2 regions of the Paenibacillus sp. PK4536 genome follow, and region 1 is predicted to be linked to the other one. Evidence: predicted binding sites of a transcription regulator. Region 1 holds the regulator's gene; the other holds the start of a gene.
What was found. The regulator NrdR, encoded in region 1, represses ribonucleotide reductase genes. The targets are predictions, from matches to a motif close to AACACNATATATNGTGTT.
Positions count from the first base shown of each region.

Region 1 (16,664 bases):
TGAATTGATTTTGCTTGATCTGATGTTGCCAGGTATGGCGGGACTAGACATTTTGCGTAAATTACGCAGTTCAGGGATTCGTACACCTGTGGTGATTTTGACAGCCAAAAATGCAGAAGAAGAAGTAGTGGAAGGACTCAAAGCTGGAGCCGATGACTATATTACGAAGCCATTCGGTGTTTCTGAACTATTAGCACGTGTCGCTGCGGTATTACGCCGTGCAACCGGTAGAGAAGATCAACCAGAAGAAGAGTTATCCCATGAGAGTCGCATAGAACTGGGAGATTTAACGATTTACCCGGATAAATACGAAGTTACATTGGGTACACAACATATTACACTGCGTCCTAAAGAATTTGAAGTCTTGCTGTATCTGGCACGTAAGCCAGGTGTAGTCATGACACGGGATGATCTAATGAATGCCGTATGGGGATTTGATTATATCGGTGGTCAACGTACCGTCGATGTACATGTCAGCTCTTTACGCAAAAAGTTAGAACTCGATCCTGAATCGGTACATATCGATTCAATTCGTGGAGTTGGTTATAAATTAGTCGTACGCAAAAGAACAAGCGCTCAACATTCCATTTAAAATGGGATGTCGAGCGTTTTTTACATAATAAGCGAATTTTAACACATTGATGTTTACATTGATCCTTTAGTCTTAGGTTATGAGTCTAAAAGACTAGTTTACTTCGTTAGGAGAGACGATAATCAATGTTAGAGACAATGATACGTGAATCGCAAACCACACAACCTATTGATATAGCAACTCATCCCATACCAGTAGAACAAGTAGAAATTGAAATTACCCAAGAAACACAACCAGAAAGTGTAGCTATATTATCAGATGAATTAAGTCTACGACGTTATTTGATCACTGTACCTGCTATTACGGTGGAAGAAACCTGTCGAGAAACATATATTCGCTTTAAGCGTCAGACCCATCTGCCATGTATTGTTTTGTGCGATGAACAACAGCGTCCTGAAGGATTAATTATGCGTGAACAGTTTTATCGTCATATGGCAAGTCGATTTGCAAGTGAACTATATGATACTCGATCTACAGTCATGTTCAGTCAGCCTCATATTTTGGCAATGGATATCGATACAGAAGCTTCTATCGTTGTGGATGCTGCTCTTGCTCGTGAAGGAGACTCTTTTTATGAATGTGTCGTATTAACACATCAAGGTCTGCTAGCTGGAATTATCACGATCCGCGATATTATGGAATTATCTAACTATTTACAGTTGTCGACAGAACAAAGACGAATTTCTTCTTTGCAAGAGACTCATCAATTTGTAGAACAGATTGGTGATGCGGTGAAAGTAGTTCAACAAGCTGCTCAAGAAAGTCATCGTGAACTGCATTTGATGAAGCAACAGACAGTATCCGGTCAACAAGATCTCAATAAAGCCAATCAGCAATTTGAAGAAGTACAACAATTGGTCGTACGTCAACGTACATTAGCCGAAGATATGCTGCATTACACAGGGCAAGCAAGTAAAGTGGTACATGCTGTAACCGATCTTGCAGGTCAAAGTAATATGCTGGCACTTAATGCTTCGATTGAAGCGGCTAGAGCTGCAACAGCAGGCAAAGGATTCGCTGTGGTCGCCGAAGAAATGCGTAAATTATCTTCTCATATTACAGCCCTCTCTACAGATGTGAATCGGCTATTGACCGGATTAAGTGAGATGATTCAACAATCAGCTTCTTCTACACACACAACAGAGACCGTTATGGATCAAAGTATGGTGTATATTAAGCAAGCCAATCAATTATTTGGCAAAATGGCGTTGGAAGCAGAAGAAGCTTCTAAAAGTGCAGAGCAATTGATCCAATCGGCGGACGAAGCGGATCATCTGACAAGTATCGTGGCACAAGCTTTACAGCGTTAAATCATGAGCTTTACATTTTTTACATTCCGTTTACAATTCGAACTGATGGGATTTACAAATATGATTTATGATGAATAGATGTAAAAAACATTCGTTATCAAAAAAAAGAATTGAAAATCAGGGGAGTGTACCTTGTGTCAGCTATTATACGTGTAGAACAATTGAACCTGTACTATGAGAAACATCAGGCTCTTAAACATATTAATTTAAACATTAAAGAAAAAGCGATTACTGCTTTTATTGGCCCTTCGGGTTGCGGTAAATCCACTTTGCTTCGTACATTGAACCGTATGAACGATATGATTCCAGGCACACGTATTGAAGGTGTAGTAGAGATCAGTGGTTCTAATATTTATGGTGAAAATGTAGAAGTCGAAAATCTACGTCAGCAGGTTGGTATGGTATTTCAACAACCCAACCCTTTTCCCAAGTCCATCTACGAGAATGTAGCTTATGGGCCACGTCTGCATGGTGTAAAATCCAAAAAAGAATTGGATGAAATTGTAGAAACAAGCCTACGTCAGTCGGCTCTATGGGAAGAAGTGAAAGATTATCTTAAACGGTCTGCCCTTAGCTTATCCGGTGGACAACAGCAACGTCTGTGCATCGCTCGTGCGTTAGCAGGTCAACCCGATATCCTTTTAATGGATGAAGCAACTTCAGCACTTGATCCAATCTCTACCTTGAAGATTGAAGAATTAACGCGTGAGCTTAAAAAAGATTATACGATTGTGATGGTAACACACAATATGCATCAAGCTGCGCGTATTTCAGATCAAACTGCTTTTTTCTTAAATGGCGAAGTTGTAGAATCGTCAGATACACCGGAGATGTTCTCCAACCCCACAGATTCTCGAACAGAAGATTATATTTCGGGAAGATTCGGCTAATACCTACACCAAGGAGGACTTGTTCATGCCCAACCGGAAAGAATTCGACCAAAGTTTAGGAGAGCTACGTCGCTTGCTCACTGCTATGGGAGATCATGTAGTTCATGCTTTAGAAGAAGCAGTACTATCATTGCAACAACTCAATATCGAACAAGCTAAAAAAATCATTGGTAATGATCACACGCTTAATGAATTAGAAGAAAAAGTCATGGAAATTGGTTCACGTCTGATCGTTACCCAACAGCCAGTAGCCAAAGATTTACGCCGTATTATCGTAGCTTTCAAAATCTCTAGTGATCTAGAGCGTATGGGTGATCTAGCGCTTGATATCGCTAAAGTAACATTGCGTCTTCAAGATTCTACTTTAATCCAGCCATTAGTCGATATTCCTCGTATGGCTGATATCGTAGGACAAATGACCAAAGAATCAATCCAATCGTATTTGGATGAAAATACTGATTTGGCGTATAAAGTAGGCGTAGATGATGATCAAGTAGATCATATGTATAGCGGAATGATTCGTGAACTGCATAACTATATGATCGATCATGCCGTTGATGGCCCGCAAGTTATGTTGCTTAATCTAACTGGACGTTATATTGAACGTATCGGAGATCATGCGACCAATATTGGTGAAAGTGTTGTCTATCTGGTTACAGGTGTGCGCCCCGATCTTAACCGTTAATCAACACAATACGTCATATCATAGCTCTAACCCCCAAGCATCGGACACAAATCCGGTGCTTTTATTTTTTGATTAGAAGGGCTTGTGGTATCATAGAAAGAGCGAATATTAATCACAATCGTAAACCAGAAGATGGTTCAATATAGAGATGTTCTAACTACAGGAGGTTCTATGGAAAAGTTTCTTTTAATAGATGGTAACAGTATTATTTATCGTGCTTTTTTTGCAATGCAACAACCGATGACAACCAAAAGCGGACAGCATACTAATGCAGTCTATGGATTCACTAATATGTTAATTCGATTGCTAGAAGAAGAGAAACCAACGCATGTGATGGTTGCTTTTGACGCAGGTAAAATTACTTTCCGTCATACCACATATGGAGATTACAAAGGTGGACGTCAAAAAACACCGCCAGAATTATCGGAACAATTTCCATTACTGAAAGAGTTATTAACAGGGTTGGGAATTACGTATTATGAATTAGATACGTATGAAGCGGATGATATTATCGGTACATTATCACGGACAGCTGAGGAAAAAGGACGCAATGTATTGATTGTCAGCGGTGACAAAGATATGTTGCAACTGGCTTCAGATCATGTCAAAATTGCGCTTACTCGCAAAGGTGTAAGTGATATTGAACCTTACGGACCCGCAGAGATTGAAGAACGTTACGGCTTAACTCCAGCTCAAATTATTGATCTTAAAGGATTAATGGGGGATACGTCAGATAATATTCCGGGTATTCCAGGTGTCGGTGAAAAAACAGCGCTCAAATTATTGCATCAATTTGGCAGTGTAGAAGAAGTATTAGCGAACACCGATCAACTCAAAGGTAAAATGAAAGAAAAAGTAGAAGCTCATGCTGATGATGCTCGTATGAGTAAAGAACTAGCGACTATTTTCCGTAATGTTCCTTTTGATGCGACATGGGAAAGTATGAAATATGATGGATTTAATCCGGTGACTTCTATTGTTGCTTTGCGCAAATTAGAATTTAACTCGATTATTCAACGCTTGAATTTGTCAGAGCTTGATGGTGAAGATCTGCATGATCCTGCGCAAGTAGAAGCTTCTGAACTTGAAGTCACGATTGTAGGTGAAGAGCAACTTCCAGAACTGGAAAAAGTACTGAATACAGTCGAAGTATTGCATATTGAAAGTCATGGAGATAATCCACATCATGCGGAACTGGTGGGTATTGTATTATCTGCACCGGATCAGTATTACTTTATGACGCCTGAGACATTGTTAAGCGAGGGCGCAGCAGGTGTACGTGCATGGTTAGCTGATGGATCGATTCCGAAGCATGGACATGATTTGCATCGTGCAGACCTGGTGTTACACTGGATCGATATTCCATTTGCAGGAGCTTCTTTTGATGTGCAGATTGCAGCCTACTTACTTGATCCAACAGAGTCCGGGCAAAGCTTGAATGCGCTTGGAGCAAAATACGGTCTACCTCATATGCCAGAAGACGAGACAGTCTTTGGTAAAGGGGCTAAATATAAAGTGCCTGAAGAAGAAATATTGAGTCATCATCTGGCACGCAAAACAGCAGCTATTCGTGAGCTGGTTCCACTTCAACGTGAACAGTTGGAGCAAAATGAAATGACCAGTTTATTTGATGATCTAGAAATGCCGTTATCTCGCATCTTAGCCGATATGGAGAAGCAAGGGGTTGCTATCAATACCGATGAACTACGTGAACTAGGCAAAGAATTTGAACAGAAAATCAATGTCTTAGTGACTGAAATTCATGGAATGGCTGGTGTTGAATTTAACTTGAATTCACCGAAGCAATTAGGTGAAATTCTATTCGATCGTCTAGGATTACCTGTAGAGAAGAAAACCAAAACTGGATATTCTACCAGTGCAGATGTACTTGAAAAACTAGCACCTTATCACGATATTGTGCAGTTAATTCTGGTTTATCGCCAACTTGCTAAATTGCAATCGACGTATGTAGAAGGATTGTTGAAAGAGGTTCATCCGAAGTCAGGTAAAGTGCATACCTTTTTCCGTCAGACGATTACAGCGACAGGTCGCTTATCCAGTCAGTTCCCGAATCTGCAAAATATTCCGATCCGCCTAGAAGAAGGACGTAAATTACGTAAAGTATTTGTCCCTTCTGAAAGTGGTTGGAGCATTCTATCATCCGATTACTCCCAGATCGAATTACGGGTACTTGCGCATATGGCAGATGATCCAGGTCTAAAAGATGCCTTTTTACATGATATGGATATTCATACCAAAACAGCTATGGACGTATTCGGCGTGACCAAAGAGCAAGTCGATGGTAATATGCGTCGTTCTGCCAAAGCGGTTAACTTTGGAATTGTCTATGGTATTAGTGATTATGGATTATCTCAGAATCTAGGGATTACACGCAAAGAAGCAGGCGACTTTATCAGCCAATATCTTGAAGTCTTCAAAGGCGTTAGCCGTTATATGGACGATATCGTAATCGAAGCGAAAAAAGATGGCTTTGTGAAAACGATGCTAGAGCGTCGCCGTTATCTACCGGATATCAATTCATCTAACTTCAATCTGCGTTCGTTTGCGAACCGTACAGCGATGAATACACCTATTCAGGGTACAGCCGCAGATATTATTAAGCTAGCTATGGTGCATATGGATCAAGCACTTAAAGATCATAAGCTGAACAGTCGTATGTTACTGCAAGTACATGATGAATTGGTATTCGAAGTGCCTGCGGATGAAATGGAACAAATGAAGAAATTAGTACCAGAAGTGATGGAAAAAGCATTGTCGTTATCTGTGCCACTTAAAGCTGAAGTGAGCTATGGTGCGAACTGGTATGAAGCGAAGTAAATAGTCTATAATTAGAGGGTAGGGAACGTAGGGATGCTTGGAGGTGGAATAGTGATTCGTTCCGCCAAAGAGATGATCCTTACGATCGCTGTTAAAGATTGATTATATAAAATATGCATTTGACTTATTAAAATTTTTATAATGACTTATTTAAGAATATTATTGTAAAAGGTAAGGTGAAAGGTTATGCCGGAATTGCCGGAAGTAGAAACAGTTAGACGGACGTTAAACACCTTGGTTGCCGGCAAAACGATTGATCATGTTACAGTGTCTTTGCCACGTATTGTTCAATTACCGGATGATCATAAGCAGTTTGAGATTGAGCTTCAAGGGCATACGATTGAGAAAGTGGAGCGTCGTGGCAAATTTTTGCGAATCGTGATGGATCATTTGGTGTTGGTTTCTCATCTACGGATGGAAGGACGCTATGGAGTCTATACAAAAGATGAACCTGTCGAGAAGCATACTCATGTTATTTTCCATTTTACCGATGGTACAGAGCTTCGTTATAAAGATGTACGTCAATTTGGTACCATGCATTTATTTAAAAAAGATGAAGATTTGCAGTCTAAGCCACTGATGCACTTGGGGCTTGAACCGCTTGCGCCTGAATTTACAGCAGAGCAGTTTATCAATCTAATGAGCAAGCGTCGTACGATGATTAAGCCTGTGTTGCTCAATCAGAAGTATGTGGTAGGGATCGGAAATATTTATGTGGATGAAGCTTTATTTCGTTCAGGAATTCATCCAGAGCAGATCGCTAATACGTTAACAGCAGAACAATTAACCCGTCTACACGAAGCCATTGTATCAACACTTGCGGATGCTGTAGAAGCAGGTGGTTCTTCGATTAAGTCGTATGTCAATGGACAGGGCGAAATGGGGATGTTCCAGCACAGTCTACGTATTTATGGTCGCAAAGCAGAACCTTGTTATGAATGCGGAACACTTGTCGAGAAGACGGTTGTTGGCGGAAGAGGAACACATTTTTGCCCTGTGTGTCAGCCGCTACCTACTCGTCAGAAACATTGAGGTGACATCATGAATATCGGTTTAACCGGAGGAATCGCAACAGGTAAAAGCTCGGTGTCTGCGTGGTTATCCTCTAAAGGAGCCAAGTTGATCGATGCTGATCTGATTGCGCGTGAAGTGATGATGCCTGACCATCCTGTGCTTGCACAGGTGGTACAACGTTTTGGCGCAGACATGTTACAAGCAGATGGAACACTAAATCGTAAAAAGTTAGGTGAACATATTTTCACCCATCCTGAAGAACGCAAATCGCTTGAAGAGATTACTCATCCTGCGATTCGTGAATTGATTCAGACACGTACTTTAGAGCTAGAACAACAATATCCAGATACGTTAGTGGTTGCAGATATTCCATTATTGCTAGAAGCCAAAGGTGTCTATACGTTTGACCAGATTATGGTAGTGTATGTGCCTCAATCAGTTCAATTGGAGCGCTTAATAGCGCGCGATGGATTAACCGAAGAACAAGCATGGAAACGAATAAATGCGCAAATGGATATTGAGCAAAAGAAAAAAATAGCTGACATTGTAATTGATAACAGCGGTACCCTTGAGGATACGTATGCTCAATTGGAAGAGTTCTGGCAGAGTAAAGGTCTTTCATGAAGAAATTGGTTCGTAAAAGAATACTTTTACCACTGTTTATCCTTGTTGTGATCGTTGTTTTTTTCAATAGTCGCTGGTTAGGTTGGATTTATCCAATCGAATACAAAGAAGAGATTCGTGCGCATGCTGCTGCGTATGAAGTCGATCCTTTTTTAGTCGCTGCGATTATTCGAGTAGAAACGAATTTTAAACCAAGTATGGAATCCAAAAAGGGTGCCTTGGGTGTGATGCAATTGATGCCTAATACAGCGCAATGGATCATGGAGCAAGCACACTTAGATAATATGTCACTGGAAACAGTGAAGCATGAGATCGATCCTAATATCCAGATTGGTACATGGTATCTTAGACAGCTCAATCGTCAGTTTGATGGCAATAAGGTGGCTGTGATTGCGGCGTACAATGCAGGGCCTGGCAATGTGAAATCATGGCTCAGTTCCGGTAAATGGGATGGCACACTAGAAGATGCCAAAGATATTCCTTTTGGCGAAACAAGACATTATGTTCAACGTGTATTATATTATTATAAGCAGTATACTGAATTATACGATGCCTTTTAGATCGAACAAACACTATGTTGGATTCTGGAACACATATATTTGATAATAGATGAACTATATATGCGTGAACTTGACTGAAATGATGTCCGAATGAACGGTTGGCGAGAAAGGAAGTGACGTGAGCAATGAAATGTCCATATTGCAGTCACAATGGAACCAAGGTGCTGGATTCCCGTCCAGCCAATGATAATAAGTCGATTCGTCGTCGACGTGAATGTGAAAGTTGCAATCGCCGTTTTACGACGTTCGAAATGGTAGAAGAAACTCCACTGATTGTGATTAAGAAAGATGGTAGTCGTGAAGAATTTAGCCGTGATAAGATTCTTCGTGGTCTAATTCGTGCTTGTGAGAAACGCCCTGTATCTGTAGATCAATTGGATATGATCGTCTCTGAAGTGGAAAAAAGTCTACATACTACAGCGATGGCAGAAGTGGAAAGTCGTGCTGTAGGCGAGTTAGTGATGGAACAGTTGTACCCTGTCGATGAAGTAGCCTATGTGCGTTTTGCTTCAGTCTATCGTCAATTTAAAGATATTAATATGTTTATGAAAGAGCTCAAAGGTCTATTATCCAAAGAAGAGAGCGAAAATACGAATACCTAATCAGAGTTAAATAAGATTAGAGATCGTAATAACGTTAGAGGATACTTGATAGGCAAAAAAGAGCATCTTTACAGTCACATGTAGAGATGCTCTTTTTGGTATACATTTCTATAAAATAATGAATTATTCCTATCTACTAAATAGCAGATTAAACTCTCATCCTACTAACGATTGTGAAAATAATTCCGCACTTGTTCGATAAACAGTTGCTGTATTCCACTACTGTATTTCATAGAACAAAGTTGCAGGATGCCGATATTTAAAGGGTTATCTAACACTGGAAAAGGCAAGCGAGTATATCCAGAGTCTATGTGCAAGGAAGAAGGAACGATCCCAATTCCATTTAACTGTTCAGCATATAAAGGGATCAATGAAAGTTGATTTAGCGTATAAAATAAGGGTTCTTTCTCATATGTGCGGAACGCTTTTTCTACCTGTAATCGATACTTGCAAGACGATTGTCCAATAATCAATAAATGCGATAATAACTCGTCTATCGTTACCGTTTGAGCGGTAGCTAATGAATGACCTGCTGGTATAACAACAGAGATCGATTCTTGCGCTAAAGGTTCGAATGAGAAAAGATGAGAATATTCAGAATCAGCACATAACGCAATAGTGATTTTTTCCTGTTGCAAACATTCTTCCAAAAAAGCAGAATGACCCACTGTAATCTCGCAAGCAATTTTAGGTTTATATTGCCGAAATTCATTTAAAATGTGAGGTAAATGGTAGTCTGCCCATGTTTCTGTGACTCCAATGCGTAATGTGCCTATTTCTTCTTCGTTTAGTTGCTTGGCAATATCGCCTACATAACGCCAGTGCTGGATGAGCTGATCCACTTGTTCTGCAAATCGTTGCCCGGCAGGCGTGAGTGTAGCTTCCCAATTGCGATAAAACAAAGTGATTCCTAACTCTTTTTCTAATCGTTTAATCTGGTTGGTAATTGTCGATTGAGCATAATTTAGCTTTTCCGCAGCCTTGGAGAACGTTCCTTCACGCATGACTGTCTGAAAAGCAATCAATTCTGTCAGATCCATGATCCATCTCCTTTTGCTATCTTCATCGATAAAATGAATGATCTTTATGATTATTATCTATTATATAAATAGAATGATTCTAAGTACAATAAGAGCATACACAACCGCTTAGATATTTAAGAAATTTATTGATCAGATGGAGGATCAGAATTATGCCATTTACAAGAGTCAGTTATATGGAGAATCAGTACCATGCAGAGCAGTTGCAACAGATCAGTGGGGTCATTTTATCAGCACTGGTAGATTGCTGTGATGTACCGGTAAAAGATTGCTTTCAAGTATTTCATCATCATCAGTCAGAACAATTTATATATGATCCACACTATTTACAAGGAGATCGTTCAGATGGATTACTGTATATCCAGATTACGTTGAAGTCTGGTCGAGGGGTAGTCAAAAAGAAAAAGCTGTATATGCAATTAGCGAAGCAACTAGCAGAGCAAGTCGGCGTTCGGATTGAAGATGTTTTTATCATGTTAATCGAGACTGAATTTGAAGATTGGTCATTTGGAAGTGGTCTGGCACAAATGGTAAAGGAGAATGAGTAAATGGATAAGCACCTATTAGGCCATTCCAATATTCAAGTATCCAAAGTTGGTCTAGGAACGATGGCATTTGGAAGATGGATCGATGCATCTGCTTCACAACGTATTCTGGATCAAAGCCTAGCGCTAGGTATTCATTTTATAGATACAGCTAACTTTTATGGCAAAAGGCAAGATATTGATCATATTGGAGATGGATTAGGAGAGCAGATCATCGGTCAAGCGCTGAAAGGAAAACGAGATCAGGTGATCCTTGCAACCAAAGTAGGTATGCGTATGGGTCAGGGTAAAATGGACGAAGGGTTGTCTCGTCACCATATCATGCAAGAGATCGATCGTTCTCTACAACGTCTGCAAACCGATTACATTGATCTGTATCAAGTTCATGAATTTGACCCTCATACACCACTTGAAGAAACGTTACTTGTATTGCATGAATTAGTACAGCAAGGTAAAGTCAGAGCAATCGGGTGTTCTAACTTTGCTGTAGATCAGTTACGTGCTGCTTACAAGTTCAGTGATACGCATCAATGGACACCTTTTACTTCTATTCAATCTGAGCTTAATGTGCTGACTCGAGATATAGAGCAAGACGTGTTTCCTTATGCGGATCAAGTTGGAATCGGGAAGATTATTTACAGTCCACTGGCAAGAGGGATATTATCAGGACGCTATTCATCGCTACAAGATATTCCTCCTGAAAGTCGTATGGGCAAAGGCGAAGAACGAATGAAGCATTATTTTACAGAAGAGAATTTTACAAAAGTGGATAAATATCGTGTGATAGCAGAAGAAGTAGGGGTTACACTGGTACAGTTAATATTATGGTGGACGATAAAACATCCACAAATAGATTCGATGTTAATCGGAGCAAGTCGTACAGCGCATATCGATGAGATCGAACAGGTGATGTCATTAGGAACTATGCCTGTATCCCTATGGGAGCAGATAGCTTCTATAGATTGAATAGCACAGAGATTGAAATATAAAAAAGCCCATCCCGCAATAGACGAGACAAGCTTAGTAAACAATAAGTATGCGGTCAAGAGGACTCGAACCTCCACGGGGGTAAGCCCACACGGACCTGAACCGTGCGCGTCTGCCAATTCCGCCATGACCGCGAATATGTAACTTCCACATGTTCATGATGTTTGTCTGAGAAGTTAATGTGGGAGTGGTGAACAAATCACCGTAAGTAAGATTATATCGGATTTGAAAAGTGAATACAAGTTTTTTGCTGGTCTGATCCATACCATTCGTACAAAAATAAACAACGATGAATCGTATATACTGTTCCCTTGATAGTTCAAAGGAGACACCGATTCATCGTTGTTTGTTATATCAAAAAGATTTTAATCCATCGAGCATTGAGAAGAAAGACTAGATTAAGATGTACCCTGTACTTTTTTCAAAATCGTTTCTAATACATAGGTCTTAGCAGGAGGAGTATTATTGAAAAAGCTAGGATCCACAATATAAACATGCCCATTCTGTACTGCTGTTAACTGGTTCCATATTGCACCATCTGCTGTGGCTGTCATTCGCTTGGTCAAAGCGTCAGGTGTATCACCAGCAACGCCTGTAGAGATAAATAGATAATCTGGATTAGTGCTTTGCAACTGAGCAACTGTTGCCGGAGCCGATACCGCATCTGTTGGCAATATAGGTGGAGCTTTAAGCGCCATATCCTGATACATGACTTCGCCTACACCATTTTTGGCATTGTTGTATAACATCATGCCGTCTTTGGTGATTGAAGCCGCTGCTACTGTAGATGTTCCAATAATAGGCGTTAGCTTCGATTTACTTGCATTGGTCGCTTGTTGGAAAGCATTGAGATATTGTTTGACAGCTGTTTCTTTATCTACAATCGTTCCATAGTTATACAGTTCACTGCGCCAGTCGTTGGTTTGTGCGATATAGATCGTTGGTGCGATTTTGGACAATTCATCATAGACTGCACGATCACTATTATCAGTGAAGATTAGATCAGGCTTTTGCCCTTTCAATGCAGATAGATTAATCTCGGTACCTTCGCCTTCGATCAGTGAAATATTATTCTTTTCTTCATCTGTCATATAGATAGGAAAAGGATTGCTTTCCGTCGGCTTAGGAGCCAGTGCCACATTCACATCAATCGCATTCAGGTAATCCAGTGCATATTGGCTAGTGACTGCAATACGCTTCGGAGAAACCGGAATACTTACCGTTCCAAAAGAATCATTGATCGGCATCGTTTTGATCCCATTGGGATTGAAAATATCGGCACGCGTTTCTTTAGGCTGTCCGCAAGCCGTCAAAAAAACCAACATTAGGAGTAATCCCAATCCTGCTTTGGCATAAGTGGTATTAAAATTCAATGCTTTCGCCTCTTTTCTGAGTACTATACTTCATTATACCAATACACACAGAACCAAAGTCAACGCTTCCGCCCAACTGTCACCCGCTTGTCACAGACTGCGGGGGTAGAGGTGTGAATTTAGATTGCAGGAAGGAGAGAAAGAGGTGTAAAAGGATCTTTCTTGACGGGGTATAGGTAGATGTGATAAATTAATGTAGTTGTTGCTTTATGTATTTTTTCTCTCCACATGATTATGAGAGAAATAGGTTGAGTTATAACTAAACATGGGGCTATAGTTTAGGGGGAAAATAGGTCGCTGGCAGCGATCAGTCGGCGGTTCGATTCCGCCTAGCTCCATAAAATAAAAATCCGTTAGACACTTTTCGTGTTTAGCGGATTTTTTGCGTATAATAGACTCATTCCAATACATAAAACTTACAGGAGGTTCCAACCCATGTCTTACCAACAACTCACTTATACCATCGACAGCAACGGCACGATCTACGATAATGACTCGATCGAAGCATCTGTCATTTCCGATATCGTGCTCGATTTCCAAACAGGTATCTATGACTATGTTATTCTCACTCCAAGTCAGCCTATCGAACATAGTATCTACATACAAGCGGCTTCGGAACAACATGAAGGGGAAGGGATGGTGGTTGAGATTCGGTTGGTGCCTGAAGGAGATAAATCTGCGTTTCAACATTATGCGTATCATACATCCAATCACCAGGAGATCATTCAAATTCTTTTACATTACTGGACTCAGCAGAAATTACCCGATCTCACCAACTGGCATAATATCACTAACGAATTTTAAAGAAAGCGAAAAGAAACACTATACATTTTTAAAAATAAAAACTAAAATTCACTCTTAAAAAATAAATAATGTAAGCGTATACTTTTTCTCTTGCCAAATGAATCAAACGATGATATTCTTGCTTTAGGGATTGTTACTGCAAAGGCAAAACCCAGTACATGTAGCTAGGTCTGACATGTGTTGGGTTTTGCCTTTTTGCGTATAATATCTCTATCTAGAGCATTCAATATCGCTTTAAAGTAAGCGCTTACTATAAAGTGATACAGCAAGCTCAGGATACTCCTTACCCTCAAAAGAATAGAAATAGGATTGTTACTGGTCATGCAGGCAAAACCTAATCAGATCGTATCTACATCTACGCGATCTAGTTGGGTTTTGTCTTTTTTTCGTACCTCAATGCCAAAGGAGCGATAACCATGAAATATGAACAATTAGCCAAAGATATTATCCACAATATTGGTGGTCGGGACAATGTGAATAGTCTGACACACTGTATTACACGCTTGCGTTTCAAATTAAAAGACGAAAGCAAAGCCAATACGGATGTACTTAAAAATATGGATGGCGTCGTTACCGTTATTCAGAGTGGTGGACAGTATCAGGTGGTTATTGGGAATCATGTACCTGATGTGTACGCTGAAGTGAGTACCATTGGAGGATTTCAAGCAGATACAGTACAAGATACATCTAACGGAGAGAAAGTAAGCTTGTTTAATCGCTTTATTGATATGATCTCCGGCGTATTTACTCCGATCTTAGGCGTGCTGTGTGCTACAGGGATGATCAAAGGATTTACTGCATTACTGCTTGCATTACATGTGTTAACAAAAGAGTCAGGAACGTACGAAATTCTTAATGCATTAGGCGATTGTCTATTTTATTTCTTCCCAATCTTTCTGGGTTATACGGCTGCCAAAAAGTTCAATGCCAATATATTTATCGGGATGGCTATTGGAGCAACACTGGTTTATCCCTCGCTTAGTGGATTAACTGCTGGCGATCCATTGTACACTTTATTCGCAGGTACATTATTTGAGTCACCGATCCATATTACATTTTTAGGAATACCTGTGATTCTGATGACGTATTCGTCTAGTGTTATTCCGATTATTTTAGCTACGTATGTAGGTTCGAAGTTAGAAGTATTTTTCAAAAAAATTATTCCAAGTGTTGTGCGTACATTCTTGGTTCCGTTCTGTACATTGCTTGTTATTGTTCCGTTAACGTTACTTATTATTGGGCCGATCGCTACATGGGCAGGTCAATTGTTAGGGGCAGGTACATTATTTGTCTATAACTTAAGCCCGATTATTGAAGGGATGTTGATCGGTGCGTTCTGGCAAGTGTTTGTTATTTTCGGCTTACACTGGGGTCTGGTTCCGATTGTGATCAACAACTTAACCGTTATGAAATTCGATCCTGTTTTAGCAGGGATGTTTGGAGCTTCATTTGCACAGACAGGTGTTGTGCTAGCAATCTTACTCAAAACGAAAAACGTCAAACTCAAATCGCTTTCGATTCCTGCATTTATCTCAGGTATCTTTGGGGTAACCGAGCCAGCGATTTATGGAATCACACTTCCTCGTAAAAAACCATTTATTATCAGCTGTATAGCGGCTGCGGTAGGTGGAGGGATTATCGGCTTTGCAGGTACCAAAGCTTATATCGTAGGTGGATTGGGGATTTTCGGGATTCCAAGTTACATCGGACCAAGCGGTATAGATGCTGGATTCTATGGCATGTTGATTGGTATTGGAGTCAGCTTTGTGCTTGGATTTGCTATTATGTATGCGATGTTCCAAGACGACAAAGAAACAGCTAAAGTCACAGAATCACAAGCACCCAAAACAACGATCAAAATCGCTCAAGAAACGATTGCAAGTCCATTACAAGGAACAATTCTTCCACTTAGTGCTGTAGAAGATGAAGCATTCTCCTCAGGTGCACTGGGCAAAGGGATAGCGATTGAACCGTCTGAAGGCAAAGTATATTCGCCTGTGGATGGTGTATTGACTTCGATGCTGTCATCCGGTCATGCGCTGGGAATTACCAGTGATCATGGCGTAGATATTTTGATCCATGTGGGTCAGGATACGGTGAAGTTAAAAGGCAAACATTTTACACCTAAAGTGAAACAAGGCGATATCGTCACCAAAGGACAGTTGTTGATGGAATTCGATATCGAAGCGATCAAAGCCGCTGGATATATCGTAACTACACCCGTGATTATTTCCAATACAGCTAATTTCCAAGATGTTGTGCAGACCGACAAGCAAGCGATTCATTTCAAAGAAGATCTAATTACGGTCTTGATCTAATACAGATTGAATGTCATTGCTGAATACGTATACATTTTCTGTTGAATCAAAATAATCTCTACTCATATGTAAGTTCCAAGTGTCTGACAGTATACAGATCAACAGACACTTGGAACGATACTGATCACTATATAACAGGAGGAATGAATGATGAGCACAGTACAGCCTACATTTCCAAAAGGATTTCTATGGGGAGGAGCAACAGCTGCGAATCAATTAGAAGGTGGCTATAATCAAGGGGGCAAAGGGTTAAGTACATCTGATATGCTGACCGCAGGAACTCATACTACGTCTCGCAAAATCACAACAGCGTTAGACCCGACACTCAACTATCCAAGCCATGAAGCTATTGATTACTATCATCGGTATAAAGAAGATATTGCTCTGTTTGGTGAAATGGGCTTTAACGTATTTAGAATGTCGATCGCCTGGTCACGTATTTTCCCGAATGGCGATGATCTTGAACCGAGTGAAGAAGGATT
Region 1 is NZ_CP126313.1:2,835,985-2,852,648, forward strand. It holds gene PO903_RS12695 (response regulator transcription factor) at 1-592, shown strand, start outside; gene PO903_RS12700 (methyl-accepting chemotaxis protein) at 718-1,902, shown strand; gene pstB (phosphate ABC transporter ATP-binding protein PstB) at 2,037-2,792, shown strand; gene phoU (phosphate signaling complex protein PhoU) at 2,818-3,477, shown strand; gene polA (DNA polymerase I) at 3,649-6,315, shown strand; gene mutM (DNA-formamidopyrimidine glycosylase) at 6,502-7,347, shown strand; gene coaE (dephospho-CoA kinase) at 7,357-7,953, shown strand; gene PO903_RS12730 (lytic transglycosylase domain-containing protein) at 7,950-8,513, shown strand; gene nrdR (transcriptional regulator NrdR) at 8,639-9,115, shown strand; gene PO903_RS12740 (LysR family transcriptional regulator) at 9,280-10,155, opposite strand; gene PO903_RS12745 (tautomerase family protein) at 10,308-10,703, shown strand; gene PO903_RS12750 (aldo/keto reductase) at 10,704-11,666, shown strand; tRNA gene PO903_RS12755 (tRNA-Leu) at 11,738-11,821, opposite strand; gene PO903_RS12760 (ABC transporter substrate-binding protein) at 12,086-13,060, opposite strand; tRNA gene PO903_RS12765 (tRNA-Ala) at 13,328-13,398, shown strand; gene PO903_RS12770 (hypothetical protein) at 13,496-13,864, shown strand; gene PO903_RS12775 (beta-glucoside-specific PTS transporter subunit IIABC) at 14,281-16,182, shown strand; gene PO903_RS12780 (glycoside hydrolase family 1 protein) at 16,333-16,664, shown strand, end outside.

Region 2 (16,664 bases), 660 kb from region 1:
CGGTTCTCCGAAACCTCCACCTCCCGGGCCTCCACCCATACCCCCAGCTCCATCTGGAGGAGCCATCATTCCACCATTACCTCTACCTTGATCTGTTAGAGCACCTTCAGGACGTTGACCACGATCTCCGCCACCTCTACCCATGCCACCGCCCATTCCACCATTTCCAGAACCATCGCCTGACGAAGCAATTGTTCCATCGAGTTGGCCTTGTATATTGGTAACATTGGTCTGATTCCAAGCGATCAATGAGGTTACACCTGCTTGATATTCTTCATACGTGTAGAAAGCAGTAGGATCACTTTGAACATCCACTGCGATCATATCATTGAGTGCATTGACTTTAGCTGTGAAAAGATCATTGGCTAAAAATTGAGTAAGCACCTTTTGGATCATGGCATGATATTTTTCCTTATATTCATCAACTGCTAATAATTTGGCAACTAACGGACGCTCTGCTAATGCTCCAGATGTAGGCTCATCGATCATCAAAGAAGTAGAACTAATAGTGTTTTTTACATTTGCATTTGCATTTGCTGTTTTTGGAGTTGTATTATTTCCAGTTGCGTTATTAGTATTACCAGTTGCATTGTTGGTATTACCATTGGTTTGATCTGTTGCTGTTTGTGGATCTTTCGCATGGGCTGTATTGGACGGGGTCTGGTTGGTTGTTGTCTCTGTTGTGTTGGTATCTGTATTCTCACCACCACGCCCGCCGAAGCCACCGCCACCCATGCCCCTTCCCATACCACCCATTCCGCCAAATGCCATGTTGTAATCCCATGGAATCATTGAAAATATACCATCATGTTCATACAGATAATAATTCTGCTTATTCCCACCAATGTAGCTGTCTGTATTGTTAGTGACCACATTTAACGTTAGATATTCTAGAATACTATCAACATCAAGATAATCGGTGTATGGTGTGGTGCTATCATGATTGAGCTTATCCAGCATATTGATTAATGCATCTCTATCCTGAGTTTCTGACTTCACTTCAAGACCTGTATACGAGTCTGCATCATCATCAATCCATTGTAGATCACTACCACTACCGGTCATCAGCCCTTTATACAATGTACCTGTCGTATCTTCATAATGACTCTCTATAAATGAATCATCCACTTGCTCTACAGCAAGATACAACCCTTTGTATTTACCATTAACATAGATACGGACAAATGAATGTTTAGGTGTAGGCAACCCTAGCATTTCAGACATTTCATAGGTCAAAAATTCACGCATATACGAAGCATCGCTGTAGTTATTATTGAGATTAATTTTGTCCAAGCCATATAGATTCTGTCCAGAAATGTATTCGTCAAAGCTTAACTTGAAGCTATACCGATCCGAGTCATCCATCTGTACTACACTACGCAAAGACAGATTACCTTTGGTACGAATCCCGATATTTGTAATGGTTTTGCCATTATAATCTACACTGGCTGAATGATATTTTTCATCAGACGCATGGTCTATCATATCTTGAAAATCTGAATCAGAAATCGTTATTTTGACATCCACTACTTTATCTTCTACAAATACATTTGCATCCTGTGCACTTTGTTCTGTCACTGTTCCTGCATGAGCTTCTTGCGTGGATACCCACGGTATAGCAACAAGACATAGTATACCTGCGAAGATTGCTTTTAATATCCAATTCACTTCATCACCACCAATTTTGAAATAAAAAACCTTTGCATATATCGGTATATGGACTTGTGCAAAGGCTCTCTATGCGCTTTAATTTCGATAAACTTCAGCCATATATATTGGTTTCTATTATGAAACGTAATCACCGTTATAGCTGATGAGAACTGCATTTTTCACACCTGCGATTTTAGAGATTTCATTTACAAATGTAGGTTCATTGTTTTTGATACGTACTTCAAGTGTTAATTCGATATTGTCTGCTGTGATTGTTTTTTGTCTGACTGTATGACGTTTGACCAACGCATTAAGCTTGCTGTTCACCTGTTTCTCAGCATCATCCCCTTGAGCATTAACCACCAATAGATATGGCGTTTCAAAAGAAGATCCTTTGATAAATAAAAACATGACTAGACCTACAATTACAGAACCTGTAATCGCTAATGTATAAAAGCCTGCACCAGTTACAATCCCTGCCGCTGCTGCCCAGAATAAGAAAATCAAATCAGTCGGGTCTTTGATCGGTGTTCTAAAACGAACAATACTGAGTGCACCCACCATCCCTAGAGACAAGATTAAGTTCGAGTTAATCGCAATAATGACCATAGAAGTTACCAGAGTCATGCCGATCAGTGAAATATTGAAGCTTTTGGAATACAAGACACCACTGAATACACGTTTGTACAAGAAATAGATAAACAATCCAACGAGAAAAGCGATTCCCATACTCAGCAAAATATGTGTAATACTAATATCCGATGTGAAGCTTTCTAGTACTGAATTTTTGACGATATCTGAAAAGTTCGTTGTTGCGTCTGTCGTGGTTGCCATGTGTTATTGATCCTCCCAAGAATTTTCTTTACCGAGTTTACGGCAGATAACGTATTTTGAATTGGATTGACGAACGAGCCCTTCGAGTTGTAGCGCAGTCTTAATATAATCTGGCAAATACTCATCATATTTCACTTCAAGCACAAAAAATTTATGATCAATTGCATCGACCATCGTTAGATGAGGATCAAATATATCGTGGTTGTTCAGACCTGTTTTCATATATTTATCAAATGTAATCCGTACATTACCTAGCTTGGACGTGTAGGCTTCACGAACATAATCTACAATCACCTGCGGACGTAGTAAAACATTGTTAGCCGCATGATAAATCTCATACAATAACGGTTGATGAGGTAAGTTCAACACTTCATAATTGCCTTTTAAGATTTCATCATACATTTCACGCGTGATCGATTCTTTGACTTTGGCAATAACATCATTCATTTTTATTTTCTTCTCAAAATGAATGATGCTGTCTTCGCCATTGTAAATACGAATCCGGTATTTCACTCGATCTCGTACACCGCCTAATTTCTCATGTAGAGCGGTATTATTGATATCATCGAAATACAGACTACGAATCAGATACTCTCCTGCTTCATTGGCGTTGGTATCCTGTGTCATCAATGGACGTAGCCGTTGCCGAATCGTAAAATATTGATGATAATTCACATAATGCTTCAGCTCATGCCGGTATTTCAAATCCAGATTTGGATAATACATCGGTTTATCCCCTTTCTACTTAATCTGCTATCTATCGGGTTCATGTTTTACACTCCGCTAACATCCCGTTTACATTTTTGATTATATCTACGTATTTTGAACTTTATATGAACAGATCTTTAAAAAGAGATAAATTGATTAGCGTGACAAGTAAATGGAATAAAAAAAGCATCTACCTGATCGTAAATAGCAATCTTTCTGCTAAAAGCGATCAAGTAGATGCTTGGGATACATCTATTATTCAGGTAATACTTTACTTAGTTCAGATGTGACTTGTGAATTAGCTAAAGGACGATAGGTGATTGTACCATCTTTAAATTTGAGTTTTAAATAATAAGAAGTATTATTATAATCAAATACATTTTCACTAGCATCAAGCAATTTCCCCATCATTTTTTTATCATTTGCAACAAATTCTTTATCTGTCCTATACGAGTCTGTAAATAAACTCTGCTCACTTGTTGTATCTTTCTCAGTTTTTGTCCGATGATCTCTAACAACAATTATAGCATTTAAGTCTTCTGGTTTTGTAATAATCTGATCCCAGTATCCTTTCTTTTTAAGCCAATTAGCTAAAGGTTTGTAAGAAGAATTCCAATCATAGTATTGAGAAGTTTTATAACTGATTAGATCAGATTCAATAGAAAAATAAAGACTACTATAGGGTAAACTTGCATCTGGATTACCAATTGCCAATTTTTCTTTTTTTATTAATTGAATTAATTCTTTAATATCTTTTTTATCTGAAACTTGAATTTTATGCTCTTCTCGATCTCGGTTTACAATTTCAATCGGTTTACTTACATGATCTAAAGATGGAAGATTGTAAACTGCAACCTTATAAGATGGCGATTCTTGTATTTTTGTTAGATAATATTGATATTCAGGAGCATTAGAAGGTACTTGATAAGAACGTGTCATTAAGCTTCCGTCTTTTAGCTTATATCCAATGTCTACTGACTTATAATCTAATGTATATTGCTTCAGTTTATCAACTTTAGGACGTATTTGTTCAATTTGCATATGAAGATTACGAACAAGCTGAATATAATCAGGATCTGAAGAAAGAACTCCTGGACGTATGACTCTTGGAAACGTTACATATCCTTCATTTTCAAACAAATAATAAGAAAGATTACCCCCTTCATAGACTCCAGCAATCTCTTCTGCATTTGGTATCTCAGCTTCATAATGTACATAATTTGAAACTGGTATATATAACATTAAGGCAACAATAATACCATGACTTAAAAACCCTTTAACAAATTTTATATGGTATATATTCCAGCTTTTACGAATAAGCATTTCTGCTATAACGTAAGAGACAATAGCCCCTACAATATAAGCAATAGGTGTCCAATCATTCAGAAACGATACAGATAAAGCACCTGTAAACAAAGCACCACAAAACATAACTCCCACCCGAAATAACGGATTAAAATATGTGAATGTGACAGCATGAGTTGTCTTTTCAGTAGCACGTATTTTATAAAATAGATAACTTAATACGATCAATATAATAGCTATCAAAAGATATAAACATGTTTCTAATGTTGTAATTATTTTGGCAGATGCATTCATAATATTGAAAAGTGGAGACCAATCTTCATTCAAGTTCTGTTGATTCCGAGACGAATATCCAAATAAATAAATATCTAAATGTTTATTCCACACTTTAGGAATAGCTACAGTGAGTGTTAATAAAATAGCAACAACTATACCCTGTAATATCGTTTGTCCGATACAAATGCCTACAAATACAGTAAGGCTAAATAACAAAAGGCTAAGCACATTTGTAGCTATCGTCCATTCTAAAACTTGCATGGTTGTAAAATCAATATACTCAAACTGTCTGCTTAATATTGCTGCTATTATAGCTATGATCCATAGTGGAATCGTTAATGCTATAACTCCTACCGCAAAATGAGTTGTTAATAAATGAACTCTTTTTAAAGGAAGGCTATGAAAAAAATCGACTGAAGCTTTATTTTGCATATATCTTGTTAGCAATAGACCCATAAGGATGGATATAATAAGCATTGTCACATTGGGCCAACCAGCGCCTATTTCAGCAAAGTAACTAACAACAAAATGAAAACGTTGATTCTTATACGAATCATTCAGCATATTTAAAGAGATGAGTACAGATAACAAAAGAACTAACAAATATAATATACTAAGCCATGCGCTTTGCCTAAATGCTTGTATCCATAACCCTCGATTAAAGAAGAATCGGTTGAACATCATAACCGGCGTCCCCCATTTCATAAATAAAGATTTCTTCGAGCGTCATGGGTAAAATATCAAATACATAGGGTGTATAGACGCTAAATACTTCTTTGATTCGCTCAATCTCACCTTTGATAATATAAATACCTACACTGCCTCGTTCTTCCTTATACACTACATCCAGTAGACTAGAAATAGCATGTTCATGGCGTTCATCACGGAAAGCGACTTGTATTTTATGTGTATCGGCTTTGAGATCGTCCAGTTCTTTTTCAACTAACAATTTGCCTTTGTGCATGATGCCTACATGATCACATAGATCTTCGATTTCACGTAAGTTATGCGAAGAAATGATAACCGTCATTTCACGTTCAGCAGTCTCTTGAAAAAGAAGGTTTTTGACCTGTCGTCTCATCACTGGATCTAATCCATCAATCGGCTCATCCAAAATCAATACATCCGGTTTGCAACTCAATGCTAACCACATCGAAGCCTGTCGTTGCATCCCTTTGGAGAGGCGGTGTAATTTACGTTTCATATCAATACTTGCGAATGCTGGAGCTAACTGTTGAAATCGTTCTTCACTCCATTGCGGATAGACCGCACGATAAAAGGAAGCCATTTGCTTGACAGACGTTTGTGGAAAAAAGTACGGTTGATCGGCTAAAAAGATCATCCGATTTTTCACTTCTGGTTGCTCATACACCCCTTGCCCTTCTAAAGTAATCTCTCCCTGATCCGCACGGTAAATGCCTGCTATCGTTTTGAGCAATGTTGTTTTGCCTGCTCCGTTAGAGCCTAGTAATCCGAAAATAGAACCTTTATGTACGTGTAATGATAGATTGTCGACTGCTTTCTCACCATCAAAGTATTTGGTAAGTCCTTTGACTTCAATCATGATGATGCCCCCTTTCTTGTTCTTGTATCGCTTGTTCATACAACTTCTGCAAATCTTCTTTGGTAAATCCTAGATAGATCGCTTCAGCAAACAATTTGAGCAAGCGTTCACGCATATCTACCTGTTGTGCTTGAGTCGGTTGCTGTTGTTCAGGCGAGACAAAGCTTCCTTTACCCGGCTGAGAATAAATATAGCCTTCTCGTTCTAATTCTCGATATGCTTTCTGAATCGTATTCGGATTGACGGTTAATTGAGTAGAAAGTGAACGCACCGAAGGCAACTGTTCTTCCGGCTTCAATATGCCATACATAATCATTTCTTTAATTTTGTCCATCAACTGCTCATAGATTGGCTTGCGACTACGTACATCTAATTCGAACATAAAGAGCCTCCTTTCTGTATTAACTGTATTACTATTATTAGTACAGTTAATACAGATTGTCAATTGTTTTTTATGGTGGATATTGGTAAAAACATAAAAGAAGCTGTTACTCCCCAAGTCTATCAAAGGAATAACAGCTTCTTTTGTATTTCAATACACTATATATTTTGTAGCATATAGACCATCTCAAATTCGTATCGTTAAACAATCATAAAGACTAAACCATCCTGCTGAGTAAAAGCTTTTTCAAAAAGTTCAAATACGGATTCCAGATGAGGAAGTAAGTAACCATCGACCAATTCTTCATAGGTCTCATCGCTTTGCATTGGAAAAGCAAGCATAATCATTGCTCGTTCATCCAATTGCTCGATGTCCATCTCGGGAATGTTTTTCCACTTTTCAAAATCGATGCGTTTCGTGAGATTGTCAGTCTGCTTCAATTCAGGAATCTGTTCGGCAATCTCAGCTACTTTCTCAGCAGATAAATAAAAAGAACCGTATTCAGTCGCCTGACTGTCTACCTTATACTGCTCCCCTACTGGAACTAACGGAATATCTGGAAACATATCTACAATCAGACTCCACGTCTTATCAATATCTAACGCTGGCTCTTCTACACGCCCAGCCAAGATGTCTTCCAAATTACCATGTTCTTGATAATACACACCCGTAATACCCATATCCAACATCTCCTTTAACAAGCATTACCCGATTATAAGACTTACGATTGCAAAAACGCTTGATACCGATCCAATTGATCGGCTAATTCTTCAAATAAAATAAAACGAGCCACCCGATATACTTCTTTCCCTTCCATCATTAACAACAATACCGGCGAAGTAAAAATCATATACTCTCCTGCTAATTCAGGCACATCTTCCATATACACAAATGCACCTGCAATATGCTCATATCCTTCTAACAACGTAGTTACTTTCGGCTGAACGGCTTCACAAACACTGCAATTCTGCGTTTTGAGCATTAATAACGTTAATGGATGCTGACGAACAAAATCATCTACCTGCTCTTTCTCAAAAAGCCTTTCCATTTCTACTCCTTCTTTCCCACACTATTTATAGTATATATTTCTATCCTTCTACTCACTTCCACCATTATACCTAACCTCTACTGCATTACGGATGACACTTAAACAAAATTAGATCGTTATTGCAGAGTCTATAACTCCTTATATGTACTCAACGCATACCATTCCCAACCGAAAAAAGGCTGTTTTTCTGCTAAACTCCACAGAAAAACAACCTTTACTTCACCCTTTTGAACACATATATAATTTATCTTTATCTCTCTAACTATCTCTATTCTCTCTCTATTATCCCTTACATACTATATTTCCTTCACAATCCCAACCTACTACCACACTATATCTAATCTTTTAAAATCCTTGTTTTGTCACTCCCCCGCCTGAGCGAAGGGAAAGAAATCAATTCGAAAGGAGCGAAGCATTCGCCTTGTAAGACTCGGATTTTGACTGCAACGCAGTCGTTCAAAAAAATCCGATCTTACCAGCGACCGACAGAATGATTTCTTTCCCATAGCGGTCTCTCACAAAACCATTTTAAAAATCAAATTTAAAATCATCATCAGTCAAACGCTCAACGTTCATCGCACGCACATAACCATTACCTTTTTTCGAGAAAAAGTCATGTTGTTTCGTATGTGTACTGATACCGTTGAATACGATTGGATTCACTTCTTCTTCTGCAAATACAGGATCAAATCCCAAGTTCATAAATGCTTTATTTGCATTGTAACGAAGGAAGACTTTAACATCTTCAGTCAGACCGATTGGATCATAAATCTCTTCGGTATACTTCTCTTCATTTGCATGAAGGTATGTCAGTAGACCTTCTAAGATTTCATACACGTCTTTTTGCTCATCTTCTTCCAGATCATTGTAGATTTCTTGTGCAAGTACCCCTACATACACACCGTGAATACTTTCATCACGTAAAATCAAATCAATAATCTCACCGCTACACGTCATTTTACCTTGTCCTGCTAAATAAAGCGGATAGAAGAACCCACTGTAGAACAAATAACTTTCTAGCAATACAGAAGCCGCCATCGCTAAAAATAGCTCTTTTGGCGAATTAATATTCAAGTAGTACTGACGGATCGTTTCTGCTTTGGTTTGTAGACGTGGATTATCTTCAACCCATTGGAAAATCTTATCGATTTCTTCAGTGGAAGATAGTGTTGTGAAGATACTGCTGTATGATTTCGCATGAATCTGCTCCATCATCGCCATAAAGCCAAGTACCGCTTTACGTTGCATGCCTTCGACGTGCTCCAATACTTTAGGCATCCCTACGCCACCTTGAATCGTATCAAGTAACGTCAATCCTCCAAGCACTTTCATATAGGTGTCACGTTCAATATCGCTTAATTGAATCCATGACATTTTATCATCAGACAACGGAATCTCATCATCCGTCCAGAATTGCATAATATTTTGGTTCCAGAACATCATTGTGAAATCATCATCAGGACGGTTCCAGTTGACAGCTTTGATAGGTCCACTCATAAATCAAAATTCCTCCTTGGTAAACGTTTAAGGCATACAAAAAAGCCTAAAAAAACAGGCTTTCTTGTACAGTCCATTACAGTTATATTGCTATAGCATTAGATTAAAAAAAGATTACACCGAACAAGTAATACATTCTTCTACGCTAAGCAATTTAGTACGTGTATAGTAAAGTGATTTTAGACCTTTTTGAGCCGCATACAGGTAATAACGAGCCAATTGACGAGTCGTTACATCGCTACCTACATGAAGAACTGTTGAAATTCCTTGATCGACATGATTTTGAATTTCAGCAATCAGATCCAATACTTTAAATTGATTCATTTGGTAAGCTGATTTGTAGTAGAAATAGTTATCCTGTTGCATATATGGCATAGGATAGTAAGTCGTTGAGTTCGCATACGTACGTGTCTCAATTTGTTCTACAATCGGCATTACACTGGATGTTGCATTTTGGATATATGAAATACTTGCTGTTGGCGCGATTGCCAAACGGTAAGCATGATAAAGACCGTGTTTCATCACATCAGCTTTCAGGTTTTGCCAGTCTGCTGGTGTTGGGATATACATATCACCGAACAAGTCACTTGCACGCGTCGTTGCTGGGCGATAATCGATTTCTAAATAACGATCAAAGTACGTTCCTTTTGCATATTCGGATTTCTCAAAATCAGCAAAAGTCGTTTGACGCTCACGAGCAATCTCCATACTTTTCTCTAATGAATAGAAGTTCATCATCATAAAGAATGTACGTACAAAGTCTCTTGCTTCATCGCTCTCATACGCAATTTTGTTCTTCGCAAGATATCCATGCAAGTTCATTACGCCTAGACCGACTGAATGCATTTCACGGTTTGCTTTAGCTACACCTGGTGCATTTGCGATATCTGTCATATCACTTACAGAAGTTAGACCCATAATACCTTCATGAACCGATTCACGAATTTTGCCAAGTTCCATCACGTTAACCATATTCAGTGAACCCAAGTTACAGCTAATATCACGACGAATGATATCGTCTTGACCATAATCAGTAATCTCAGAAGTTTCTTGCAATTGGAAAATTTCAGTACACAAGTTAGACATACGAATAGAACCGATATCTTTTAGTGCATGACCGTTATTCGCATTACTTTTGTTCATAATGTACGGATAGCCAGATTCCAACTGTACACTTGCGATTTTGGTTAACATATCACGAGCGCTCATAATAGCTTTCTTTTTGATACGATCATCTGCAAGCAATGTATCGTACATTTCATCGATATCTAGATCATCCAGATATTTACCATAGGCTTTGTATACACTGTAAGGAGCGAATACATGCAATAGTTCGTTATCTGCTGCTAATTTGTAGAAGCGATTCGGTACAACAAGACCGATTGACAATGTTTTGAGACGTGTACGCTCATCGGCATTGATTTTTTTGCTATCCAAGAATTCCATAACGTCCCAGCCAAAAATATTGTAATATGCTGCGCCAGAACCTTTACGTTGACCCATCTGATCTGCATAGGAGAAAGCATCTTCCATCAGTTTCAATACAGGCATAATTCCTTTAGCCGCACCTTCAACACCTTTGATCGGTTCACCACGTCCACGAAGTTTGGACAAGTTAACCGCTACACCGCCACCGATTTTGGATAATTGCATACAAGTGTTCAATACATGGTTGATCGAGTTCAGTGAATCATCCATTTCAAGTAAGAAACAAGATACCATCTCACCACGACGACTTTTACCTGCATTCAGGAATGTAGGTGTTGCTGGTTGTAGACGTTGTTCCATCATCGACTTAGCAAGCGTCTTGGCATTCACTGCATCTCCGCGTCCCAAATGAAGAGCTACAACTGCAACACGATCTGCATAATGCTCTAAGTATTGACTACGGTCATTTGTTTTTACTGCGTAATCCGTATAGAACTTGGATGCCGCCATGTAAGATGGAAATTGGAAATCATAGCTATGTGTAATCGCATAGACTTCTTCCACATCTTGCGAAGTATAATTTTTGTACATATCTTCATAGTAGTCGTTATCAATCATATAACGTACTTTGGTTGCTGTATCCGGGAAGTTGATACTTTTACGAGCTACCTCTTCCATATATTCTACAACTGCTTCTTTATCTTTATCCAAACGGAAAAATCCACTCTCATCCCGTTGCATCAGTAAGTTGTTCAATTCAATATGCCGCAATTTTATCTACCTCCTGTTGAAATCGTTGTGCGTCTCCTGTTGTACCTGCTAATTCGAACTTGTACACCACCGGTACATTATAACGTTCAGAGATCAGATCAGCACTGCGAGCGAATTTGTCACCCCAATTACGATTGCCACTTGCTGCAACTCCAATCAAGCGATTGTGATTTCTCTCCAAAAAGTGAACTACCTTATCGGGAATCTGACCAAATCCAGTTGTGTACGTAACCAGTACAAAAGGTTCATTCAACGTCAGCGCCTCATCAATCTGTACAGCTTGTACAGCAGGTAATTTCAATTTGTTGATAAATCGTTTCACATTGCCTGTTTTGGAATCATAAGCAATTAGCATGGTGTGACATCTCCTTCTCGGTTCAATATGTAGTACCCTTCGTCCGTTCAATCACTATATAAATACAGATAACAATGCTCTAATATCATCTCTGTGTTATCTGCTCTAGTGCGTATAATTAGCTATAACCTATATATTCTCTGCTCAAACATCGCAACCGCAATATATAGAAGACTTTATCAAAGATATACGCTATATATAGTGTTGTCAATAGGAACTGAAGGTCTACACCGCCGTCCAAACATGCCTTAAAAACGGTCTAATTTTTCAAAAATCCAAGTACAACGGGGACTTATTCGAACACGTATTTTACATACATCTCGATAATCATTTATAAAAAAATAATTTTCTTGACATACTAGATATAGTGCATTCTGTTTTTCTTTTTCCCGAACATTTCCAGATTATGCAATGAACATAAATTCACTTTAAAATGAACATAAATTCCGGTCTATTTAGACGCTCAAGTATAAAACTTTAGCTGTTCTTGAACAAAAAAGCAAATAAAAGTTTCTTTAAATTAAGAAAGTTTGGCATAGAAATACACATGAGGATTACACATGGTTTTTGTCTTGTATTTATTACCATATATTGAAATAATTAAAAGCGTAATTGCAATCGCATACAATTTGAATAGGAGGATATACGTATGAAGAAAATGGTTTACTTCTTGCTTTTATCTGTACTTGTTCTGACAAGCAATCTCTTCTCTCCTGCATCATCATCTGTATCTGCGGCTGATTATACCCAAGGAGCCACCACTTCAGGCACAACAGCAACAATCTGGTTCTCTTCGAGTGTAAATACATCATGGGTAGATATCCATTACTCGGTGAACTCGGGTAATTTGCAAAATCTGCGTATGACGTATGATAGTGGATCTAAGCGGTATATTCAAAATGTATCCAATGTAGCAACCGGTCAAGTGATCAAATATTCATTTACGTACAATAATGGAACTTCTGCTTATGATACCCCTAGCTTTAGCTATACCGTCACATCCGGTTCAACTACACCCACTAATCCCGGAACAGGTTCTGATTCAATCTACAGTATACCTGCGGCTTCTATTCCTACAGCTACAGGCAATGGCGTACTATCGTTCAAAGTACTTAATGGTACCAAAGGTGCGTATGCAAATAATCAGATTTACTGGGGCATTCTCGGAATCAATCCTGCCACTAAACAATGGAGTTATCTCGATAATAGCGGTCAGCTCAAGCCTATCTCTACCGCACTCAACAATGCTACAGGGCATCTCACCAAAAATGGAGTCAATTACGCCAATATCTACAGTACGCTGGATCAGATCAATTGGGTGAATATGCCGAAGATCGATTCCGGTCGAATGTTCATCTGTGTAGGTTCACCTTGTTATATCAAAACATATGATGATGGATTTGCAGGCCCGGACATCAATAACCCTGCTGACCCTAACCGTAATATCTATTTTGATTTTGTAGAATTCACTGTCGATGGTACTGGATATCATGGAAATACGACACGTGTAGATGGTTTTGGTTTTCCTTTACAGCATCGCCTTGTGAATCGTGCAGGTAACTACGATCAGACGGTAGGCGAATTGGAATCAGAAACACGTTCAGGTCTATTTAGTAAGTATCGCAGTGAAGTACCTTCAGCGTTCCAATCTCTTGCCGACGTACAAGCGCCTTACCGGATCGTAGCACCCATTCATGGAGCATTCGGGGTAAATGGTACACAAGCGAATTATTTTGCTGGATACAGCAATTACAGCACGCAGGAGATCTTGTTATGTAATGGTAGACTTGCAGAGGATTCAGGTACATGTTCAGCAATCAATCGTCATGTCTATGACAATCAAGCGAACTGGAGTAATCCTGCTCAATATTACAAAGCTGCACCTGCTAATTACTATGCGAAGTTCTGGCATGATCATAGTATCAATCGCTTAGCGTACGGATTCGCTTATGATGATTACAATCAGCAAGCTTCGTATCTCGAAGTCGGTGATCCTAAAGGATTGATTATTCGGGTCGGCTGGTAAAACGATATACGATAATCATATACAAAAAAGCCTGCTTCTACGGTCAAAGTCATTTTGACAGTGTAGAAGCAGGCTTTTTTCTGTTCAATCATGATGCCTTGTATATGTTACAAAAATGTATTCTTTAATTTAAGTAGTTATTCAAACAGATCGATCCATGTTGACGTACATTGATAATATACGTAGATGTATTCAATGTTTTTTGAATAAGTGCTGTGTATTCGCTGACTAATTCTTTAGGTAAAATCGTCAAAATAACACCTGCAAATCCGCCACCATGTACACGACAAGCACCTGCTTGTTTTTGCTTCAAGAAGATCTCAGTAATCGCCAAAGCAATCGAGATACTTTGCTCACGGGTATGGGAATCTTGATATACGTTTTGGAGCCATTTCCATGATGAATTACCAGAACCAGTTATTAACTCTAGGAAATGATCCCATTCGTTGGCTTGTAGCGCTTTGACTTGCTCATCGACACGATCATTTTCTTCTAAGAAATGAAGTGCACGTAATACTGCACGATCTCCTGTCTGTTCGCGAAGACGTGCCAAATTGCTATACACTTCTTCCAGACTAATCTGACGACACACTTCATGACCTAATGCTTCCGCAACCGCCTTCATTTCTTCCGGTACAGCCGCATAATCAGCAGTTAGATCGGCATGGTTGCCTCCTGTGTTTACGATAACCATTTCATATCCTTGTGCATCAAAATCATAAGGAACGTGTTGAATCGCAGGTTCTTTGGGATTAATGAAATCGATTGCAATTAATCCACCGTGTGCGCAAGCCATTTGATCCAATAGTCCAGAAGGTTTATTCCAGAATTTATTTTCAGCATATTGTCCAATTCGAGCCATATTGACGATATCGACTTTGCTGTCATTGTAGAACGTATTTAAGATGCTTGTGATCAACATTTCGAACGAAGCAGAAGAGCTCAATCCAGAAGCTGCCAGTACATTTGTAGAGACATAAGCATTGAATCCGCCTACATGTAGTCCCCATTTCACAAAGCCCGCAACGATACCACGGATCAACGCGAGTGTACCGCCTTCGCCTTCAACAGGTTCTAATTCAGACGTATGGATTTTGTATACATCACTATAGCCTTCAGACACAATCGTAATATAAGGTTCATCTACAGGTACTGCTGCACTGATTGTATCTAGGTTGATACTGGTTGCAAGCACTTTACCGTAGTTATGGTCGGTATGATTACCACCAATTTCACTTCGACCTGGAGAACTGAATAATTGAATATTACCATCTCCAAATTGTTGGTGATAACTATTCATGAGTTGTTGGTAACGATCCAATTGGTGCTGTACTTGTTCTTGTCCGTACATATCTACAAGTAATTGTTGCATCTTGTCTGTATTGTATTGTTGCAAGTTTTCTGTAACCGTTCTCAATTGCATGTTAAATATCCCCTTTAATATTAAAAATAGTTTCTCCCATGTTGCTTATATCTGTTCCTATATTGATTGTACTGAAATTTTGCGGAATTGTCAGGGTATTGTTGCAATGATTCTGCACTTTTTGGAATAGAATCGTTTTTGATTTCCATTTATATAATCATCTTAACTTAATTTGTTAAATAATTAACTTGAATACGCAGCTGTCTTTCTAAAGCTAAGCCGTCATCATAACCGAATTCTTCTAATTTTAATCCATAGATTTGTCCATTTTGTACAGCAGGGAGTTGGCTCCAAATAGGATGTTGTTGCATCATCGATTCCATACCTTCCAACCAGTATGCCGGAGCAACAATAAACATATGATCTGCTGCGTACTGTGGCAAAAGATGTTCTGCAATCAATTTAAACCCTCCTGCTTCCAATATATCGTGACGAATAGGACAAGGCGGATTTAATTTGAGGGCTCGATACAAGTTATAACCCGCTCGTGTCGTTTCTCCCCAGATCGCAATCTGATGATCACCACACATCTCATACAAACCCACAGTCTGCTGAGTGACCTGTTCCAGTTCTAATTGTTGTCTAGCGACTTCGATCTGATATTGATACTGTATGACCCACTCTTCTGCTTGATGCTGACGATTAAGAATTTGCCCTATATACAACAATTCATCAATAGGACTGCGTACACCCCGTTCGATGATAAATAGCGGCGCAATCGATTTTAATTGTTCAAATAATTTGGGATGATCTAAGATACAATCAGCAATAATAATCAGATCCGGTTGCACATCGTCAACTGTACATTCAGGTAACTGTAGTTGCCATTCTGTTGGTAATTGATGAGCTCCTTTATCCAGATTCCATATCGGAACCGAAGATAATTCTTCTTCTAATAACTTAGAATGTTGATTAATCTCAAACACACTTGCTAATGGAGTAATGCCTAATGCTAATAATGTACCTGCAAATGGAAAAGCAGCAATACGTTGTGTTCCTTTGCGTGCTCGAAAAGCTCCGGGAGTCATGCCGGTAAATGAACGGAATTTTTTACTTAAATAAATACCATCACTATATCCTATTTCTTCTGCAATATGATGTAAGGTATTGTCTGTGCATAACAAATGTTCTTTCGCTTTATTAATCCGCCAGATCGCAAGATAATCGGAAAAGGTATACCCTATTTCTTTTTTAAACACTTCGGAAAAGTAATGTGGATGCAGATTGGTCTGCGCTGCCACACTTTCACGTGTTAACATCTGCTCTGAAGCATAACGAATATAACTGGCGATCTGATGCATAGAACGGGTTACATATTTATCATTAGACCCATCCGATGAACAATCGATCCGTTGCAATAATTTGTGCAATAAGACATGAATCTGCTCTGTGTCTTG
Region 2 is NZ_CP126313.1:2,178,952-2,195,615, reverse strand. It holds gene PO903_RS09955 (CotH kinase family protein) at 1-1,668, opposite strand, end outside; gene PO903_RS09950 (DUF4956 domain-containing protein) at 1,786-2,484, opposite strand; gene PO903_RS09945 (polyphosphate polymerase domain-containing protein) at 2,488-3,210, opposite strand; gene PO903_RS09940 (hypothetical protein) at 3,448-5,457, opposite strand; gene PO903_RS09935 (ABC transporter ATP-binding protein) at 5,432-6,337, opposite strand; gene PO903_RS09930 (GntR family transcriptional regulator) at 6,330-6,719, opposite strand; gene PO903_RS09925 (hypothetical protein) at 6,920-7,399, opposite strand; gene PO903_RS09920 (thioredoxin family protein) at 7,441-7,767, opposite strand; gene nrdF (class 1b ribonucleoside-diphosphate reductase subunit beta) at 8,296-9,264, opposite strand; gene nrdE (class 1b ribonucleoside-diphosphate reductase subunit alpha) at 9,379-11,463, opposite strand; gene nrdI (class Ib ribonucleoside-diphosphate reductase assembly flavoprotein NrdI) at 11,450-11,818, opposite strand; gene PO903_RS09900 (glycoside hydrolase family 64 protein) at 12,468-13,844, shown strand; gene PO903_RS09895 (galactokinase) at 13,969-15,267, opposite strand; gene PO903_RS09890 (helix-turn-helix domain-containing protein) at 15,435-16,664, opposite strand, start outside.
Region 2: a site for NrdR is predicted at 12,007-12,024, ahead of nrdI (class Ib ribonucleoside-diphosphate reductase assembly flavoprotein NrdI). Genes of this name have one in related genera too.